Regions from separate parts of the Alteromonas sp. 38 genome, predicted to be linked through region 3. Evidence: predicted binding sites of a transcription regulator. Region 3 holds the regulator's gene; each other region holds the start of a gene.

The links. Region 3 encodes sigma-54, which starts transcription at its own class of promoters, with help from an activator protein. Its sites were predicted from a motif close to GTTGGCACGNNNNTNGNNT; they were not measured.
Region 1: flgB (flagellar basal body rod protein FlgB) is a predicted target of sigma-54. The motif match lies at 3,755-3,773, and genes of this name have one in related genera.
Region 2: FLAVO9R_RS19640 (glucan biosynthesis protein) is a predicted target of sigma-54. The motif match lies at 3,180-3,198, and genes of this name have one in related genera.
Region 4: FLAVO9R_RS04815 (flagellar basal body rod protein FlgF) is a predicted target of sigma-54. The motif match lies at 3,312-3,330, and genes of this name have one in related genera.

Annotation. Positions count from the first base shown of each region.
Region 1 is NZ_LR733300.1:1,125,873-1,130,968, forward strand. Features, by position in the region: gene flgN (flagellar export chaperone FlgN) at 93-521, opposite strand; gene flgM (flagellar biosynthesis anti-sigma factor FlgM) at 532-864, opposite strand; gene flgA (flagellar basal body P-ring formation chaperone FlgA) at 968-1,690, opposite strand; gene FLAVO9R_RS04785 (chemotaxis protein CheV) at 1,899-2,828, shown strand; gene FLAVO9R_RS04790 (CheR family methyltransferase) at 2,843-3,673, shown strand; gene flgB (flagellar basal body rod protein FlgB) at 3,852-4,283, shown strand; gene flgC (flagellar basal body rod protein FlgC) at 4,286-4,708, shown strand; gene flgD (flagellar hook assembly protein FlgD) at 4,740-5,096, shown strand, end outside.
Region 2 is NZ_LR733300.1:4,549,796-4,554,891, forward strand. Features, by position in the region: gene mdoH (glucans biosynthesis glucosyltransferase MdoH) at 1-1,351, opposite strand, end outside; gene FLAVO9R_RS19640 (glucan biosynthesis protein) at 1,332-3,011, opposite strand; gene FLAVO9R_RS19645 (outer membrane beta-barrel protein) at 3,622-4,182, shown strand; gene FLAVO9R_RS19650 (YheU family protein) at 4,292-4,534, opposite strand; gene FLAVO9R_RS19655 (hydrolase) at 4,617-5,096, opposite strand, start outside.
Region 3 is NZ_LR733300.1:833,767-838,862, reverse strand. Features, by position in the region: gene kdsC (3-deoxy-manno-octulosonate-8-phosphatase KdsC) at 1-350, shown strand, start outside; gene lptC (LPS export ABC transporter periplasmic protein LptC) at 347-925, shown strand; gene lptA (lipopolysaccharide transport periplasmic protein LptA) at 894-1,457, shown strand; gene lptB (LPS export ABC transporter ATP-binding protein) at 1,460-2,185, shown strand; gene FLAVO9R_RS03560 (RNA polymerase factor sigma-54) at 2,261-3,745, shown strand; gene hpf (ribosome hibernation promoting factor) at 3,775-4,062, shown strand; gene ptsN (PTS IIA-like nitrogen regulatory protein PtsN) at 4,071-4,514, shown strand; gene rapZ (RNase adapter RapZ) at 4,553-5,096, shown strand, end outside.
Region 4 is NZ_LR733300.1:1,130,996-1,136,091, reverse strand. Features, by position in the region: gene FLAVO9R_RS04830 (flagellar basal body P-ring protein FlgI) at 1-981, opposite strand, end outside; gene flgH (flagellar basal body L-ring protein FlgH) at 1,002-1,682, opposite strand; gene flgG (flagellar basal-body rod protein FlgG) at 1,694-2,482, opposite strand; gene FLAVO9R_RS04815 (flagellar basal body rod protein FlgF) at 2,531-3,274, opposite strand; gene flgE (flagellar hook protein FlgE) at 3,400-4,776, opposite strand; gene flgD (flagellar hook assembly protein FlgD) at 4,791-5,096, opposite strand, start outside.

The sequences.
Region 1 (5,096 bases), 290 kb from region 3:
TCGATGTATGGCTAAATAGCACCCACAAAAAAGCGCGTATTAAACGCGCTTTTTTGTGCTTTTATTGGGGCTTTCGGTAACGAGTGCATTACTTAGGCGCTAATACCTGAACCTAAACGGCCTGCATTTGGCTTACCTTTCTTATCGTAGGTTAACGACTCTTTAGCGCGAACTTCTAACATCAGATTCCGTAAGTGTGTGAGGCGAAGCTGTCCTTGCTCTACGGCTTTCTGATTGATTTGGGTTTTATACTTACAGTCTTCTAACAGACTTTTCGCATTATCCATTAACCCTTGTTCATCTGCACTAATCGTTTCGTCTGTAGTTTGGCGATATAACGCCTCGACTTTTTGGTCCGTAGATTGAATAGACTCTAGTAATTTAGACTTATCTTCTAAAAGACTCATCAAGGTTTCTGCATCTCGTGAGCTAATTAAATGTAATTCTTTTTCCAGCATCAAGCACAGGCCCTCTAAGTTAGTGACCTGTTGTGATAACGCTGAATAAAGATGACTAGTCATAGAAACCTAATTATTTTTGGCCAAAAATCTCACCCTCAAGCTTAGCGATTTTATTCGCTAACACTTCAGGGTTAACTTTGTATTCACCACTTGATATCGCTTTTTTAAGACGATCGACTTTTTCCTGATTTACAGGCGCTTCAGAACCTTTCTTCTGAACTTGATTCAACTGCTGTGCAGACTGAGTCAAGGATACTGAATCTTGTCGTGGTGCTTGAGCAACAGATGCATTGTTAGACGTCGCTTGTTGCTGTTGCGACTGCTGTGCCTGATTCTGTTGCGAAATTTTTGTATTATCAACGGGTGTTTTGGGTAACCCATTGTTTACATTGTTAATTGCCATAATATTTCTCCACTACCTTTTCGCCTCTGTACAAGTTATCGGCACAAACCTTCTTTTCTTTAGGTTTTTATACAACGAAAACGTAGTTTTTTAGCACGCTGAACTACAAGTGTACCACGACTTCTTGAGCGCTGGCGACTTCCGCTATCACGGGCTTTTGGCTACTGGCATTGAGCACCTTTATGGTATCGCCAATAACACCATCTTGTTGTGCTATTCCAGATGTTTTAACCGCCATCCCACCCAATGATGCACGAATGGTAATTCTATCGCCCTTGCACACAAAGCATAGCATATTTGATTGCACAGCTTGGCCATCAACAATTCGACGTTTCATTCGAGCGCCAATCAATGCATCTACATCGGTAAATGCACTGTATCGAAGACGCTTTATATCTACGGATGCCAACGTCAGATTAGATGCAGAAAGCACAGTGCCAGGGCTAACCGCGCCAGAAGTAACCACAATTTCTTTCGTTCTTGTCACTTGGGCGCTGGTAAACAAGTACCAGTCATTATTTGTGCAACTTACCCGCACAGAAATATAAGATTGGCCCAAAGATTCATCAGATGCGTGGAATTGAAATCCCGTCGGACACTGAGGAATATTAATTCTTTCGTCTACTTCAGCAATGCTTACCGCAATATCGGTGTTTTCATCGTGTATACTAAGGGTCGACAGCAAGTATTCTTCTGCGCCCTTATTCACCACATCGTGCATCGTTTCAGCGTAACTGTAAGGCGCTAAAATAACTGCCGCCATAGTAGTGAAAAGTGGCAGACGAATTCCTGTAAGCCAAGATTTTACATTTTTTAAATTTTTCATAGTCACTTTTCGTGTTCACTTACTGAGTTATTGTCTATGCTTATAAGACAAATTAGGTTGAGACAATAACTTGCGTACGTCCGTGATTAAGTTGTACATGCAGCGAAACCGTCATTTTTCTGTCGTTTGACCTGCATACATTTAGTGATATTGTCTATTCTCTTTAGTGAAGGCAATGATCATGCCCAGTATTAAAAAGAGGTGAGATATGTCGGGAATTTTAGACTCGGTTAACCAACGAACCCAATTAGTTGGTCAAAACCGTCTTGAGTTATTGTTGTTCAGGCTTAATGGTCGTCAACGCTTTGGTATAAACGTCTTTAAAGTACGTGAAGTGCTCCAGTGTCCACCACTGACTTCAATGCCGAAGTTGAACTCGCTAGTTCGCGGAATAGCACATATTCGTGGGCAAACTATTTCTGTCATCGATTTAAGCATGGCGACGGGCGGCAAGCGTATTGAAGATTTATCAAACGCTTTTATCGTTATTGCTGAATACAATCGTTCTGTTCAAGGTTTTTTAGTGGGCGCTGTTGAGCGCATTATTAACACTAACTGGGATGCCATTATGCCGCCTCCACAGGGGACAGGCCGAGCAAGTTACTTAACCGCTGTTACTGAAGTTGAAAACGAGTTAATTGAAATTCTCGACGTTGAAAAAATCCTTAACGAAATTTCACCACTAAATGCTGAAGTAAGCGCCGATGTTGCTGAAGGGCTTACTACGGAAGGTAAAGAAGACAAAATTATCTTCATTGCTGATGATTCAGCGGTGGCAAGAAACCAAGTTAAAAAAGCGCTAACCTCGCTCGGGCTAGAAATTGAGCTGGCAAAAAACGGTTTGGAAGCGTTAAACCGCTTGAAGGAAATCGCGGAAGAATATGGTGATATCACCAAGCGAATTGGGGTATTAGTGTCCGACATAGAAATGCCGGAGATGGACGGTTACACCCTTACAGCTGAAATTAAGAATACACCTGAACTTCAAAAGCTTCATGTTGTACTTCATACTTCTTTAAGCGGTGTATTCAACCAAGCGATGGTTCAGAAAGTGGGAGCGGATGACTTTATTGCGAAATTTCACCCCGATGAACTAGCAACAGCAGTTCAGAAGTGGTTAATGACGGATTGTGAATAACGGAGCGGTAGGGGTTGGATAATAAAAATGTGTCGCCGACAAGCTATGAAAAGTTTCGGCACTTCCTCGAGAAACAATGTGGAATAGTACTCGGGGAAAACAAGCAATATCTGGTAAGAAGCAGGCTTGCGTCTTTGTTATATAAACATGACTATGACAATACTGATGCGCTGATTGATGTGGTTGTAAAAGGTTACGATCGTAGCCTTTTACAAAGCGTCATTGATGCAATGACCACGAACGAAACATTGTGGTTTAGAGATACCTACCCGTTTGAGTTGCTACAACGCGATTTACTTCCTCAACTGGCAACGAAAAACCAGAAACTTAGAATTTGGAGTGCAGCTTGTTCGTCCGGACAAGAGCCATACTCTATTGCTATGTCGATATTAGAGTTTCAAAAACAGCGACCTGGATTGCTTAGGCAAGGGGTTGAAATTATAGCCACCGATCTTTCTTCTGAAATGCTAAACAAGTGTAGCCAAGGGCTATACGATGAACTTTCGCTTGCTAGAGGGTTATCGCCACAACGTAGGGCTATGTTCTTCCAATCCCACGAAAGTGGCCAGATGCAGGTAAAGCCAGAAGTGCGCAACATGGTATCATTCAGAAGTTTGAATTTGTTAACCTCCTATGCAGCACTTGGCCGCTTCGACATCGTTTTTTGCCGCAATGTGCTGATTTATTTTTCGGCAGATGTAAAACAAAAGATACTGCAACAAATTGCCGGACAGCTGCAACCTGCCGGTGTCCTTTTCCTTGGCGCGTCTGAATCTATCAGTGCGGCAAGTGATACTTACGCCATGATTAAATGTAATCCTGGTTTGTATTATCAAAAAAAATAACTACTTAAATTGCTGAATTTATTTAATTATTTTCAATTCCCCCCTCGTTTTTTTATGTTTTTATACAGTGCCAATCTTCAGGTTGGCATCTGCCTTGCTAGTAAAATCCTATAACAGATAATTCGTCATTGTTTACTCATGACGTATTTACGGAATTTCTCAGCTAGGAGTTTTCAATATGGCCATTAATCTCGACAAGTTAGTCGGGTTTCATCAGTCGGCGTTAGCAATACGCACCGACAGAATGGAAGTCATCTCTGGAAACCTAGCGAACGCCAATACCCCTGGTTATAAAGCTAAAGACATCGACTTTAATAAAGCGATGGAGTCAGCCATGAGCGCCCAAGAAGGGCAGCACAAATTGGGTGGTGGAAGCTTAGTAAGAACGCACGATAAACACATAGGTGGCGATGTATCGTCGGTAGCATCAAATTTTGAAATGCAATACCGCATACCCACGCAACCGGATACCGGCGACGGTAATACGGTGGAAGTACAGGCAGAACGTAACCGCTTTTTAGATAACGGTTTACGCTATCAAGCCACACTTGAGTTTATTAACAGTAAAGTCAAAGGTATGAAAAAAGCCCTTAGTTCTGGAGGCCAGTAATCATGAGCTTATTTAATGTGATGTCAATTTCCAGTACCGGTATGGAAGCTGAGAATGTTCGTTTAAACACAACCGCAAGTAATATTGCCAACGCGAATTCGGTAAGCAGTAGTTATAACGAAACGTACCGTGCAAGACACCCTGTGTTTGCCGCAGAGTTACAGCGTGCTATGGGCGATCAATCCAAAGGCGTGGGTGTTGAAGTTAAGGGAATTGTAGAAAGCGATGCACCATTGCAAGTTGAGTATGCTCCGCATAACCCAATGGCTGACGAAGAAGGTTATATCTATAAGCCTAACGTCAACATCGTGGAAGAAATGGCAAATATGATGTCGGCATCAAAAGCCTATGAAACCAACGTTCAGGTTGCAGATACCACGAAAAAGATATTTCGTCGGGTATTGCAGCTAGGGCAAGGGCAATAAGTTGCCGCGTAGGTAATGTGAGGAAAATACTGTGACCACAATTAACAACACCACTGGCCTGAACAACGAACTCTACTGGCAAGAAGAGACGGTTCCGGTTGTCGATGGAACAGAGCAACAGCTTTCGCAAGAAGACTTTTTTGCCATGTTAACCGAGCAATTAGCGAATCAGGATCCTACTAAACCCGTAGATAACGACCAGATGGTAGCGCAAATGACATCATTCACTATGGCTGATGGTATTTCTCAGTTGAATGATAAATTCGAGTCATTCGCCGCCTCGATGACATCTAACCAGGCATTACAAGCATCAAGCTTGATAGGTCAGAACGTGTTGGTACAGGGCAACGTAGGGCACATGTCTAGCGACGCTGCAGGCGTATCTGGT
Region 2 (5,096 bases), 3.7 Mb from region 3:
AGAGTAGCGCAGCAGTTCCCCACATGGTAACCATCATCATATCTTGACGGGCTACCTGCCAGCTTGGGAATAACTGGTATTCAGATACAAAGAAGTCAGGCACTGATGTGGCGCGAATAAGGGCATCGGCTGTACCTAACGCTAGCATGCAAAATAAGACCAGCGATGAAATATACGCAAACGCGCCAAATAAAAAGTGAAGACGGTTAGCCGCTTTCAGGCCTTTCACGTTCAGCAAACCTAAATGCTGGATGTTACCTTGCACCCAACGACGGTCACGAATAGCGTAATCAACAACGTTGCTAGGGACTTCTTCATAGCTGCCCGTGGTATCTGTCAGTAAATAGGCCTGCCAGCCTGCACGGCGAAGCAGCGCGGCTTCAACAAAGTCATGACTTAGAATTTCACCACCAAACGGTGCGCTGCCTTCTAATTTAGGTAAACCGCAGTGCTGCATAAAGGGCGCAATGCGAATAATCGCGTTGTGGCCCCAATAGTTGGCGCTGTCTGTTTGCCAAAACGACAAACCAGTTGCCAGCATAGGGCTGTAAAGGTGCGCCGCAAATTGTACAAATCGGCCGAAGAAGGTATTTTGACGTACCGGCATAGGGATAGTTTGTACTAATGCGGTATCTGGGTTTTGTTCGAGACGGCGGGCTAAATCTAACATGCGCTCGCCCGTCATTATGCTGTCGGCATCTAGCACAATCATAGATTCGTAGTTCGCACCCCAGCGTTCACAAAATTCTTTTAAGTTACCCACTTTGCGATGAAGGTTCTTTTCCCGGCGACGATAAAACACTTGTGAGGCGAAGCTGCCTAAACGTTTCGTCATACGCTGCCATGCGCGAAGCTCGGCATCCGCCTTGGTTTGATCGCGGGTGTCACTTAACATGTAGAAGTCGAAATGATCAGCGTGTGGCGTATTCATTAATTCGCGGACACACGCTTCAAAGCCCACCATAATTCGGCGTGTATCTTCATTATATACTGGCATTACCACCGCATGACGCCCGGTTAATTGAGTGGCTTCATCAGGCTTACTTTGCTTTTTACGCAAGCTTAAAGGGTCAATATTAAAGAGTTGGAGTACAAACCCGATAATACCGGTCCAAAATGCCATACAGAGCCAAGCGAACAATATTAGACCTAAACCAAGCTGAGCTATTTCAAGCTTTGTTAACCCATTTGGAAGAAAAATTTCATAAAGGCTCCAACCGGCCAAAGCCGTACTCGGAAGCACTAACATTGCCATTATAAATAAGCGCATGTGCTCTCCTGTCGTGATGAATCGATAACGCTTTGTTGAGGATGTTGGGGAAATGGAAGCATTACTTGGGTTGATAGACATAATTCCAAACCTCACTGATACGTTTGCCATCTAGCTCGATATAAGCACGCATATCTACCGTGCTTTTGTCTTTAGGCTTAAGAAGAAAAGTAGCACGCCACTCTTTCCCTTCATTAGCGGGGTAAAGGCGCTGCTGAGAAATTGCACCATTGCTACCTTGCACAATAAGCTTGGTAGCGTCTGGGTTAACGCTTGTAGCCGTGTTTTCATTAGCTGACATTTCGGTCGAATCCATATCAGGTGAAGCGAAGTCAACAATAAAGCGGCGCTGAGTCTGCTTCGCTTCATCTTTTACTTTCTCACCAGGTAACGACGGTTTGCCTTGGCGTGTGCGAATAACAGTGGCCAACTCGCTAACAAATGCGTTTCGCTCTACCGTTTTTAAGGTGTACGCAAAATAGCGAGATTCACCACTACGTAACGGTGCTTCAGGCACCCAGTAGGCTACAATATTGTCGTGCGTTTCTGAGTTAGTCGGTATTTCTACCACCTCTAACCGGCCTTTCTCGAACCCCTCAGTAGGGGTTACCCAAAGACCTGGGCGAATATGATAGTTTGCTTCAGCATCCAAGTAGCTTCCCCACTCACCATCGCGCTGCAACATGCCAAAGCCTTTCGGTGCACTGTCACTCAACGAGGTAATTTGTAGCCTTGCCGGGTTAGTCAGCGGACGCCAAATCTCTTCATCGGCATGCGTCACCATTAACACGCCATCGCTGTCATGTACTTCAGGACGGTAGTCATCTGGACGCTTTTCACTGTTTTCGCCATAAAGAAACATACTGGTAAAAGGGGCGACACCTAGTTTTTCTACATCTTCGCGGGCAAACAACCAGCTTTGCACATCAACCTTTGTATCAATGCCGGGCTCAATAACAAACTTGTACGCTCCAGCCACTGACGGACTTTCCAGTCGTGCGTAAATCGTAATAGGCTGGCCTTCTTTAGGCTCAATAAGCCAAAATTCAGTAAAGTGAGGAAATTCTTCCCCTTTCGTGAGGGCAGTATCAATGGCAAGCCCGCGAGCAGAAATACCATACACTTGATTCTTACCCACTAAACGAAAATAAGACGCCCCTAAAAATACGGCAAACTCATCTTTGTATACTTCATTTTTCAATGGGTAATGAACGCGAAAGCCTGCAAACCCCGTTTTATCGTTAGTCAGCCCTGCTAACGGCGCTGCTTTGTCGTCATAGCGAAACATGTCGCTAGTGAAGGGAATGCGCTGAGCGCTATTGAATTCATCAATCGTGTGAACTGTCACAGGCAATTGATAGAGAAAGCCGGGGTGAAAAAACTGTACTTCGTAGTCGTTTTTGCCGTCCCATAAGCTTTTCTCAGGATTAAAGCGAATAGCGCGATAAGTTTGATAATCAATTGATTTTAACCCTTCATCGAGACCATGATCGTTTTGCTCATAACCTTGCTCAGCAGACGCTTTTGCGGCATCGATAACAGATTGAAGAATAGGGGATGCATCACGAGGTTCGTTGCTATTACTCACCTCTTCAGCATTAATCACTGGTGCGACTAATAATGACAACACACAGGCCATCACAACCGCAACGCGAGAGTAAAGTGACATGAGGCCTCGCTTGGTTACTTTACTGACACTCGTCACGCCATCAAAGCGGTCTTGTTTATACTCTTGCTGCATGTCGTTATCTCCATGAATTAGGGCTATGCCAGAACGCGTTCAAAAAAGTCACCTGCTAACTCCATAGATGAATGCCCAAAGGTGCTTATTTTGATAGGAACCTCGCTGCCCCATAAAAGGAAGAAGAACTGGGTAGCGAATTAACCGCGCTTGAACTCATAAGAGCAATTGCAAAGAATGATCCAACTTATTGAAAAGGGGTTGAAAAACCATCAATCGCCTTATTTTCAAACATTTACAAAAGTTATTTTTGAATTGGAGGGCCATCTTCCACTGTGTAAAAACGTACCAGCCATTAGACGAAAGGATATAGTGTTGTTTTTTAGATACACATTTAGCGGATTTTGTTGTTCAGATAATCAACGCTGTTTGATAAACCTGTTTCGGTAAGAGAATGCACTCGCAGCTAAAAACCACTATCTTTCTGTTAGTTATAGAAAAATCGTCTGTTAAACCATCAACCCATAACGTAATTGGCAAACCCTTTGCAAAACAAACTTCAGATTTAACAATGGAATTCGCGATATTTGTTTGCATATTACGATGCACAGGTTCGCAAAATTTGAAACGCAGGTATTTTTTCTTTCTGCGATAAATAGGAGTTTTTTCAATGCGTAAAGCAATCACTTTACTGACAGCACTTACCACTACCGCAGCCTCTGTTGCTTCTTTTGCAACGTTAGCTGAGTCTCCAGACTGGCGTTATGTAGAAGGTGGCTATAGCAAGATGGATTTTGACGATAACGAATCGTTCGAACCCGATGGTTTCGTACTAAGCAGCAAATATCTATTAAACAGCAACATTTACTTAAACGGTGAATACAGCAACTTTGAAGAAGGCAGCTTCGATTTCGATATGCTAACCCTAGGTGCTGGTTACAGAATGCCACTTAACGCCACTACCGATGCATATTTCGGCGCCAACTTTGAGCGCATCGATGGCGATTTCGATGATGAGACGGGCTACAGTGTGAATGCTGGTGTTCGTTCTATGGTGACTGAGCAAGTTGAGCTTCTAGGTGAAGTAGGCTACTACGACGTTGAAGATGGCGATGCCACGTTCAAAGTAGGCGCGAACTATTATATCACCCCTCAATGGGCCGTGGGTGCCAACTACAAGCTTATGGATGACTTAGACATCATGCAGGTAACTGCACGCTACAGTTTCTAAACCTTTCTCGTTTTGGGATGCTCTCCTGATGAAAGGTAGCCGGGTCACTCGCCCGGCTTTTTTTATTCTTCAATTTACGTATAAGCTCTGTTTTAAGCTGCACGTATACCTACTCTTCTTCAGCAGACTCACTTTGGGATGTCACATCGCCTTTTGGTCTGATATCCACGCTCTCGTGAAGCTCTGAATACACTAGCACGGCCTCACCACTTTTAAGCGCATCTAATACTTGTGTCACTTTGGTTTCCATAGTGACGTCTTCAGCGCCGTATTCTGTGCCTTCTCGCAGCACAAATGCTTCCACTAAACTGTGTAGGGTTTCGGTATCAACCGCGTCGATTGGAATTATCATCTCTGCCTCCAGAAAAAAGTGAGCTCACGCTAACGATTAAGCATGAGATAAAGCCAGCTAACGTGCAAACAAGATAGGAAACTTACACGTAGGGCGTGGTGGGGTTAATGGGCAGTACATCGCTAACGTACCTTTTTACCCTTTCATGCAGCCACACTTTAGGGCTAAACACCGAACCTTGCATAAAGCCAACATGGCCACCACGCTCACTGAGTTCAAGGGTAACATTGCGTGCTAACTCTTCTTCTTTAGGCACCACTAAATGGTTCATAAAGGGGTCGTCAATACTGTGCAATACAAGCGTAGGGCAATGAATAGCGCTCAAGAAGTGGTACGCACTGCATTTCTCGTAATAGTCGTTCGCGTCTTCGAAACCATGCAAGGGTGCAGTGACTTTCTCGTCAAATTGCGCAAAGCTGGTAATGCCATCAACATCATCGCCTGTTAACTGAATAAGTTTACGATAATCGATAAACGACATCTTCTTTTGTAGCGTGGTTTTTATGCTCGATAAAAGGTATTTCTGATACACCCGCGAGAAACCGTGGTTAATTGATTTGGC
Region 3 (5,096 bases):
CAGTCATTACTGGCAGGCGCTCTGCCATTGTCGAAAATAGAATGGAAGCGCTGAATGTTGCGCACATCGTACAGGGTGAAGAAAATAAATCTGACGCACTTGCTGAACTGATGGCTCGCTTATCACTTAAACCCGAGCACGTGGCGGTGGTAGGTGACGATATGCCAGATACGGGCATGTACCCCCACGCAAGCGTAAAAATTGCAGTAAAAGACGCACATCCTACGGTTGCACAACAAGCAAATTGGATCACTACTTTGCCAGGCGGCTTTGGTGCAGTACGCGAAATATGTGACACCCTGCTTCAAGCAAACGATAAGCTTCACGGTATTCAAGGTGCTAGCGTATGAAGGTATTAGGCTTTGACCGGTTAGGCTTAAGTATTTCGGTGTTATTTATATTGGCATCCGCCATGTATATTCCGATTTGGATGGAAGAAGATCCTACCCAGCAAACTGACCAAGGATTGGATGCATTAAAGCCCGCGTACAAAGCAAAAAACTTAACGACCACCTTATATAATCAAGACGGCCAATTAAATCACAAAGTATTTGCGGCATCGATGGAACATTACGACCAATTGGGCTTTGTTTTATTCCAAAAGCCCAGATATACATTATATACCGACGACGCACAGTCACCGTGGGAAGTCACCGCAACAGAAGGTACTTTGTACAATAACGAATTGATACAGCTAGAAAATAATGTCGTTATTGAAAACCAAAGTGTCGATGACTTTGTAAGGACAATACGTACAGCGTTTATAGAGATAAACCTGTACACTAAGCAAATGACATCTGATCAGCCCGTGGAAATACGTGGCTTACAATATGTGATTAACAGCAATGGGTTTAACGCCAACTTGCGTACCCAGGAATACGAGTTAATAGACCATGTACAAACCATTTATTCGCCTAGCCACTAAAGCATTAGCGACCAGCCTCGCTGTTAGCCTTTTCTCTACTGTGGCTTTAGCGGCTGAAAGCGACTTCAACAAACCGATTAAAGTTGACTCTAAATCGCAATTTGTTGACGGTAAAAACAAAACTTCATTGTTTAAAGATGATGTACGAATTACCCAAGGTTCTTTGGTGATAAATGCCGATGAAGTTGAGGTTATTGCCAGCGAAGGAGATGGACGAGAGATATTTGTTGCTCGCGGCAAACCTGCCAGCTACTCGCAAAAATTAGAAGATGGCGCCCCCGTTACCGCCAAAGCCAACGAAATACGCTATGAAGTGGTAAATCGAACTATTTCTTTACAAGGGAATGCAGAGCTACAGCAAGATACCAGCAAAGTACAAGGCGACAAGATTACTTTCGACATGGTCACGGAACAATTGCTTGCAACAGGCGGCGAAGACGGTGAAGGTGGTAGAGTAACTACGGTATTTACGCCTGAGGCAATACGTAAAGCGTCATCGAATAACGAAGGCGATAAGGCGGACGGCAACTAATCATGGCAACGTTGAGCGCACAGAGTCTTGCAAAGGCGTATAAAGCCCGTCAAGTGGTTCGCGATGTAAGCTTATCAGTTTCGACTGGGCAAATCGTTGGATTACTCGGCCCCAATGGTGCCGGTAAAACCACAACTTTTTACATGATTGTAGGCTTAGTACCCCTTGATAAGGGCAAAATCAGTATTGATGACAGCGAATTAACCCATGAGCCCATGCACGAGCGTGCACGACGCGGAATTGGGTATTTACCGCAAGAGGCCTCAATTTTTAGAAAATTGACGGTGTTTGAGAACATCATGGCTATCTTACAGACCCGTAAAGGGTTGAGTTCAGCGGAACAAGAACAAGAAGCCGATGCGCTACTTGATGAATTTAATATCAACCATATACGTAATAGTACGGGTATGAGTTTATCCGGTGGTGAACGTCGCCGGGTAGAAATCGCGCGAGCATTAGCCGCTGATCCGCAATTTATTTTGCTTGATGAGCCATTTGCTGGTGTTGATCCTATATCGGTTAATGATATAAAGAAGATCATTCAACATCTTCGTGACAGAGGAATTGGAATCCTCATCACCGATCACAACGTAAGAGAAACACTGGATGTGTGTGAGAAAGCGTATATTGTGAGCCAAGGCGAACTCATCGCGCAAGGGACAGCAGAACAAGTTTTAAGTAATCAGAAAGTAAGGGATGTATACCTAGGAGAACAATTCAGGCTATAGTTACTGTAACCGAATTGTCATTTTCAGTTTTAAGCACGGGTATATTCACAACAAGAGTTTAAAAATAAGACGTAGATGAAACCATCTTTACAGCTAAAGTTCAGTCAACAACTTACCATGACACCGCAGTTGCAGCAGGCAATCAAGCTGCTGCAGTTGTCTACGCTCGACCTGCAACAAGAGATTCAGGAAGCACTAGACTCAAACCCACTTTTGGAAGTTGAAGAAGGCGGCGATGACCATCCTGTTGAGAAAAACAACATGGACGGCGACGACCCTTCTGTAGAAGCTGCTCCTACTGCATCTAGCGATTCGTTAGAAGCAGGTGACGCGCTTGAAAAGAACGACCTTCCCGATGAACTGCCAATCGACAGTACGTGGGATGAGTATTACTCGGCCTCTTCTGCTCCCGCCCCTGGTCCATCAAATAATGATGACGACCAACTGTTTCAGGGTGAAACCACCGACAATATTCAAGACCACTTGCTATGGCAAATGCGGTTAACCCCGTTTTCGGATACCGACCGCGCCATTGCTACCGCCATTATCGACTCAATCGATGAATCTGGTTACCTGAACGTCCCCATCGAACAGATTTTAGAATCAGTGAATTCTGACGACGTAGAAGAATTGGTGGAAATGGACGAAGTTGAATGTGTACTCAAACGTATTCAAATGTTCGACCCTATCGGTTCAGGTTCGCGTACACCGCAAGAATGTTTGCTTGTACAGCTTCGCCAGTTCTCAGACGATACGCCATGGCTTGCAGAAGCAAGACAACTTATCAATGAGTACTCGGACCTACTTAGCAGCAAAGACTACCGTACGTTAATGCGCAAGAGCCGTTTGAAAGAAGATCAACTTCGCGAAGCCATGCGCTTACTGCAAACGTTGAATCCTCGTCCAGGTAGTGCATTAATTACCAAAGAACCGGAATACGTTATTCCTGATGTTTCGGTAAACAAGAAGAATGGCCGCTGGGTGGTAGAACTTAACCCCGATAGCTTGCCAAAGTTAAGCGTAAATCAGCAATATGCCGCTATGAGCAGACGCTCTAAAAACAGCAGCGATTCGCAATTTATTCGCTCACATATGCAAGAAGCCAAATGGTTTATAAAAAGCCTTGAATCAAGGAACGACACCTTGATGAAAGTAGCAAACTGTATTGTGCAGCAACAAATGGGCTTTTTCGAGCACGGCCCAGAAATGATGAAACCAATGGTGCTAAATGATGTCGCAGAAATGGTAGATATGCATGAATCCACCATCTCACGTGTCACCACGCAAAAATATATGCATACCCCACGTGGCATATTTGAGTTGAAATATTTCTTCTCTAGTCACGTAGCAACGGAATCTGGTGGTGAGTGTTCATCTACCGCTATTCGCGCACTAATTAAAAAGCTTGTGGCTGCGGAAACGCCCAGCAAGCCATTAAGCGATAGCAAGATTGCTCAATTGTTGGCCGAACAAGGCATCAAAGTTGCCCGGCGGACAATAGCAAAATACCGGGAATCATTATCGATTCCGCCGTCAAACCAACGCAAAAGCCTTATTTAAAGGCCTTGATAATTTAAGGAAGACGAAATATGCAAATCAACCTTACCGGTCATCATGTCGAAATTACTGATTCTTTGCGTAGCTATGTCGATACTAAGTTCAGCAAACTAGAGCGTCACTTTGATCACATATCTAATGTGCATGTCATCCTGAACGTCGAAAAACTTAATCAAAAAGCCGAAGCCACCATGCACCTCAGCGGAGCAGAAGTGTTTGCTTCATCACATAACACCGACATGTATGCGGCGATAGACAGCATGATCGACAAGCTCGACAGGCAAGTTATCAAGCATAAGGAAAAGCTGAAAAAGCACTAAATATTAGTATGGAAATTCAAGCCATAGTAAGTTTGGACCGCACCGAGTGTGCGGTTCAATGTAACAGTAAAAAACGTATTCTAGAGATTATTAGCGACATTGCTGCTAAAAATAATCCCGACATCGATCAGGCCACAGTGTTAAATAGCCTACTCGCCCGTGAACGAATGGGAAGTACGGGTATTGGCAATGGTATTGCATTGCCTCACGGTCGATTACCGGGCTTAGAACACGTTATCGCCATTATTGTAACCAGCAACCCTGCCATCGATTTTGATGCGCTTGACGATCAGCCCGTAGATATATTCTTTGCCCTGTTAGTGCCTGAAGAGAAAACAGAAGGTCACTTACAAACACTTGCTACCGTTGCGGGAAAACTAAGTGATAAAGAAACGGTGAAAGCCATTAGGCGGGCCTCCACCAGTGACGACATTATTACGGCTTTAAGCTAATAAAGCACAGCACCATATTTTAAAAGGGAGAAATGCAGGTGAAACTGATTATTATCAGTGGTCGATCCGGTTCGGGAAAATCAGTTGCACTACGTGCCCTTGAAGATTTAGGCTACTATTGCGTAGATAATATTCCGGTTAACCTTCTCCCTACCCTTACTCATACCGTGGTTGATGAATATGACCAAGTCGCGGTAAGTATCGATGTAAGGAATCTGCCAAAAAATCCAGCGGACTTGGTAGAGATTTTAGATTACCTACCCTCGTCTTGGTCTATGACCATTGTGTATATTGACGCCAGCGACGATGTGTTGGTGAAACGTTTCAGCGAAACCCGCCGATTGCATCCGCTAGCTAAGCTCAACAAATCTTTATCTGAATCGATAAAAGCCGAATCAGACTTACTTGCGCCTATTGTTGAGCGCGCCGATTTGTATATTGATACGGATAAGCTCACAATTCATCAACTCGCAGAGCTTATTCGCGAGCGAATTCTAGGTAAGAAAAGCTCTCGGCTAGTATTGGTCTTTGAATCGTTTGGCTTTAAACACGGCATCCCCAAAGACGCCGACTATGTATTTG
Region 4 (5,096 bases), 300 kb from region 3:
AAATGAAAACATGCGGCTATCAGATAAATCCACATCAACAATCGACTGTGTGGTAACTACCGTTTCGCCGTCCGCAAACGCATTGGGTTGAGTAACTTGTTGGTTTTCTGAAATCGTCACAGTTAACCCGCCATGGGTTATAGCGGCAGGTAGTAATCGCACGTCTCGACCAATCACAATGGTGCCTGTGCGGCTATTGATGACAACCCGCGCAGGGGCATCAGCTGGTGTAAATTCGAAATTTTCCAGTGTGGCCAAAAAGCCCACTCGCTGACCAACATCTCTTGGTGCCGATACACGTACCGACGCGGCATCAATGGGCGTAGCGATGGAATAACCTTTTTCTGGCTGTGCACCCAATCGCTCGTTAATCACATCAGCTAAGGCTTTTGCTGTTGAAAAGTCAGGGTAATGCAAGTTCAATGTTAATGAGTCGCCATTGGCAAAACCGCTAGGGACGGTTTGCTCTACCATAGCGCCGTTAGGAATACGGCCTACGGTCGGCGTATTCACCACAATTCGCGAACCATCGCCGCCTTGTGCGCCAAAGCCACTTACTACCAAACTACCTTGCGCAACTGCATACACTTTGCCATCTACACCGCGAAGAAATGTCTGTAACAGCGTACCGCCTTGCAAGCTACTCGCTTCGCCTACTGACGACACAGTAATATCAATGGTTTGTCCTGGTTTAGTAAAAGCCGGCAGTTCTGCGTGTACAGCCACGGCTGCAACATTCTTAATTTTAGGTTTGGTGTTGGAATCTAAACTTATGCCGAAGTTACTTAGCATGGTACGAAAGCTTTGCTCAGTGAAAGGGCTTTGCTCACCGGTGCCGGGTAAGCCTACCACTAGGCCATAGCCTACTAATTGGTTGCTTCTCACCCCTTGGATACTTGCTAAGTCTTTAATGCGTTGTGCATTGGTATTGCCTGACAATACCAATGTAAATGCGATAATAACTACTGAAAACAAACGCATAATGATTCTCCTAGCCCCGCTTAAAGCGGCCACCATGATGATGTGAAAAACTTCGTAAGCCAGCCTTTCTCTTGCGCACTGGCAAAAGAGCCCGTTCCGCTGTATTGAATTCTGGCATTCGCTATTTTTGTCGATAGCACTTCATTTTCGGGGCTAATATCAGATAAGCGAATGATGCCCGTCAAACGGATGTATTCGTCGCCATGATTTAAGGTAAGCCACTTTTCACCGCGAATGACCAAATTGTCATTGGGTAGCACTTCAACTACGGTGACAGAGATATTTCCCGATAAACTGTTACTTTGGTTTGTCGCTGCATCCCCTGCAAAGTCGTTTGACGAACTTACGCCAAGCTGAACCGATTGCCCGCCAATATTTAACGCCTGGCCACCTAATCCAGTGATCGTGTCTAAATCTACCGTGGTATCTTTTGATGTCGACGTGCCAGCAGATTTACTCGCGTTAGTATTTTCACTTAACGTGATAGTAATAATGTCGCCAACCCGTCTAGCCGTCATATCTGAATACAAGCTATTGGCCATGTAAGAGCGGAACAGCGAACCATCTTCTACAATCTTCTCACGAGGATAATCAGGTACCACTGGAGCAAACGACGGGTCGTTTGCTTGAACCGGTGGCTGGTTAGTGCTTGCACAACCTGCCAATATTGCCACTGAAAGGAAGAGTCCGATAATTCGCATAACATTACTCACTAAAGTTGCTGAATGACTTGTCCAAGCATCTGATCCACAGATGAAATCACTTTCGAGTTCATCTCGTACAAACGTTGACTTTCAATCAAATTAACCAGCTCTTCGGTCACATTCACGTTAGAGGTTTCTAACGTACCTTGTGCAATCGTGCCTATACCTTGAAGGCCTGGTACACCTTGAATGGGCGCGCCACTTGATGCGGTTTCAACGTATAGGTTCTGCCCAATAGGTTGTAGACCCGTAGGGTTAATGAAGTCTGATAAGTTCATTTGCCCAAGCACTTGCGGCTCTGCTTGACCACGAATTGACACGCTAATTTCACCGTCTTGTGAAATCGTGATTTGCTGCGCATCTTCCGGAATAGCCACTTCAGGTTGGAGTAAAAAACCCGCGCCAGAAGTCACTATCTGACCTTGGTCGTTCATTGAAAACTGACCATTTCTTGAGTAGGCAATGGTGCCGTCAGGCTGCAAAATCTCAAAGTAGCCTCGCCCCTGAATAGACATATCTAACGCATTATCTGTGGTTAGCAAGTTGCCTTGGGTATGTGCTTTTTGTGTTGATACTACCTTTGAACCAGAACCTAACATAAGGCCAGAAGGTAATTCGGTATCAGCTGATGAGCGGCCACCAGGTTGGTTTATATTCTGATAAAGCAAGTCTTCAAAAATTGCTCTGTCTTTTTTAAAACCTACCGTTGATGCGTTAGCCAGGTTGTTCGATACCACCGCCACATCTGTTTGTGCGGCATCAAGACCTGTTTTACTTATCCACAATGCTGGGTGCATGGCGACCTCCTAACCTTTAAAGTTCGTATAACGAAATTGTTAACTATTCTAGAGAATGCGCAGTAATTGGTTGCCGCGAGTATCTAGCTCATCAGCTTGCTTCATCATCTTCACTTGAAGCTCATAGTGGCGCTGAAGGCTTATCATATTGACCATTTCGTCAACGGCATTAACATTCGAGCCTTCCAACATGCCAGACATCACTTTCACACCAGCGTTTGCTGGAGCTACCGTGCCGTCTTCCATTCTAAATAAACCATCAGTGCCTCGTTCCATATCGGCATAGTTCGGCTTAACCAATTTCAGCCGGCCAACATCTTCAATCACATTTTCTGGCGCGCCAAGCTGTCTCATTGACAACGTACCGTCCATACCAATATCTAGATTATCTAGGGGCACAGGAAGAAAGATTGGACCGTTATCACCTAAAACGGGGCGATTGTGCACATCTGTCAAAATACCGTCGTCACCTAACTTGAAGTTACCGTCACGAGAATAAGCTTCTTGCCCATTATCGTCTTGAACGGCAAACCAGCCATCGCCTTGTATAGCAACGTCTAAATCACGACCCGTTTGAATCATAGGGCCCGACTCATAGTTGTTTGACGGACTTTCGGTCATTGAAAAAACGCGAGACGGCAAACCTTCGCCGTAGGCAGGCATTGACCTTGCCTGTTCTAACTGAGCTCTAAACCCAGTTGTTTGCGCGTTAGCCAAGTTATTGGCACGTAACCCCGTACCTAAAAGGTCTTGAGATGCACCACTGGCAGCAATGTAGAGAAGTTTGTCCATGACTGACTTTTGACTCTGGTTAAACCATATACAGGTTTTGCAATCCCAGTGCCAACATGCACAAATCGAAGTGGATACAAAAAAACCGCAACTATGTTGCGGTTTTTTTACTTAAACATCACTGCTTATCGGATGTTCAGGATAGTCTGGTTCAGTGAGTTGTTCACTTCAAGCGCTCGAGAGTTCGCCTGGAAGTTCCGCTGTGCAATAATCATATCGATTAGTTCAGTGGTAAGGTTAACGTTAGCTTGCTCTAGGGCTGATGAGTTAATTTCACCAAAAGTACCCGTAGTCGCTTCACCCGCTAATGCTTCACCAGATAGAATGCTTTCTTTCCATTCCGTGCTGCTTTGCTGTGTTAAGCCTTGCTCATTGGCAAACCTCACTAGGGCCACTCGCACAATTGGCTCAGAAGTACCATTTGAGAAAGTCGCTCGAACCAAGCCATCTGGGCCAATATCGATACCGGTCAAACGACCAACAGGCAAACCATCTTGCTCTAATGACGTAACTTCGAATGCTGATGCGTATTGCGTAGGCTCAACAGTAGTGGCTCCGCTAGGCTCTAGGTTAAAATCAATGCCAATTTGCTGCGTTGCATCTGCACCATTTGATAAGGCTGAACCAAGCGCTTCAGTAGTTAACTTATAATCGGTAGTTTGAATGCCATCTGGCGATTCAATACCAATAAAGTCACCACCTTGAGAAAACACGAGTTTAGCGGCTGTAACGCCGTTACCTGTGTTAGTACCCAATGAGTTTACCGCTGTTGTAGGATCGGAATCTGTACCGGTAGAATTCACTAAATCAGTAAGTTGATCGTCAACCGCTGTAGCCACATACCATTCGTTGTCTGCCGCCACATCTTTAACGAAGTAATAGGTCATCACGTGGCTGTCGCCTAGTGAGTCATAAACCGTTACCGAGGTTGCCGCGTTATAGGTAAGTGGATCTTCCGGGTCGAATGCAGCAGGGTCTAAGCCCTGATCACCCGCAGGTAAGTTCATACGAATATCAACTTCTGAGGTTTGAGCTGGAGACCCTGACGAATCTGGAATTTGTACTGGCTCAGTGGTACTCAATGCAACTGACGAACTGGTAGAGTCTGAGTTAACGGGAAAACCTAAAAGTAAGTCGCCGTTACTGTTAACCACGTAATTGTCATCATCTAACTTAAACTGGCCAGCTCGGGTAAACGAGAAATCTCGTGAGGTTTCATCAGGAACGGTGGCAAAAAAGCCGTTCCCAGTGATCGCTAAATCAAGTGCTGTATTGGTGAACTGTAAGCTACCTTGAGAAAACTGCTGGGCTACATCTTGTGTCAAAACACCGTCGCCCACTTTGGTCTTACTGCCAGCCAAAAGTGATGTGGCGTACACGTCGCCGAATTCAGCGCGAGACTCTTTAAAGCCAACAGTATTCACGTTTGCGATGTTATTCGCGGTTACATCTAAATCTTTTTGTGCGGCAGCTACGCCACTTAGTGCAATATTAAAAGACATGCTTCTTTCTCCTGCTAACTGCCGATTTGAATAACGTCGTCAAGACTAATGCTGACTTCGCCATCTAAATTTAAAATGACGCCCTGACCGCTGCCGGCCAAACTAACACTTCCTACATGACGATTAATGGCTGTATTCAATTGAACGCCTTCACCATTTATTTCGCCTGTAGCACTGATTACGTAGTCGCCCGCTGGCATATCGTTGCCTTGGGTATCCTTGCCATCCCATTCAAATTGAATGTTGCCAGCGGCTTGTGTGCCAGCATCAATGGTCTTAATCACTTCACCGTATTGATTTTCAACAGTGATCGTCATGTT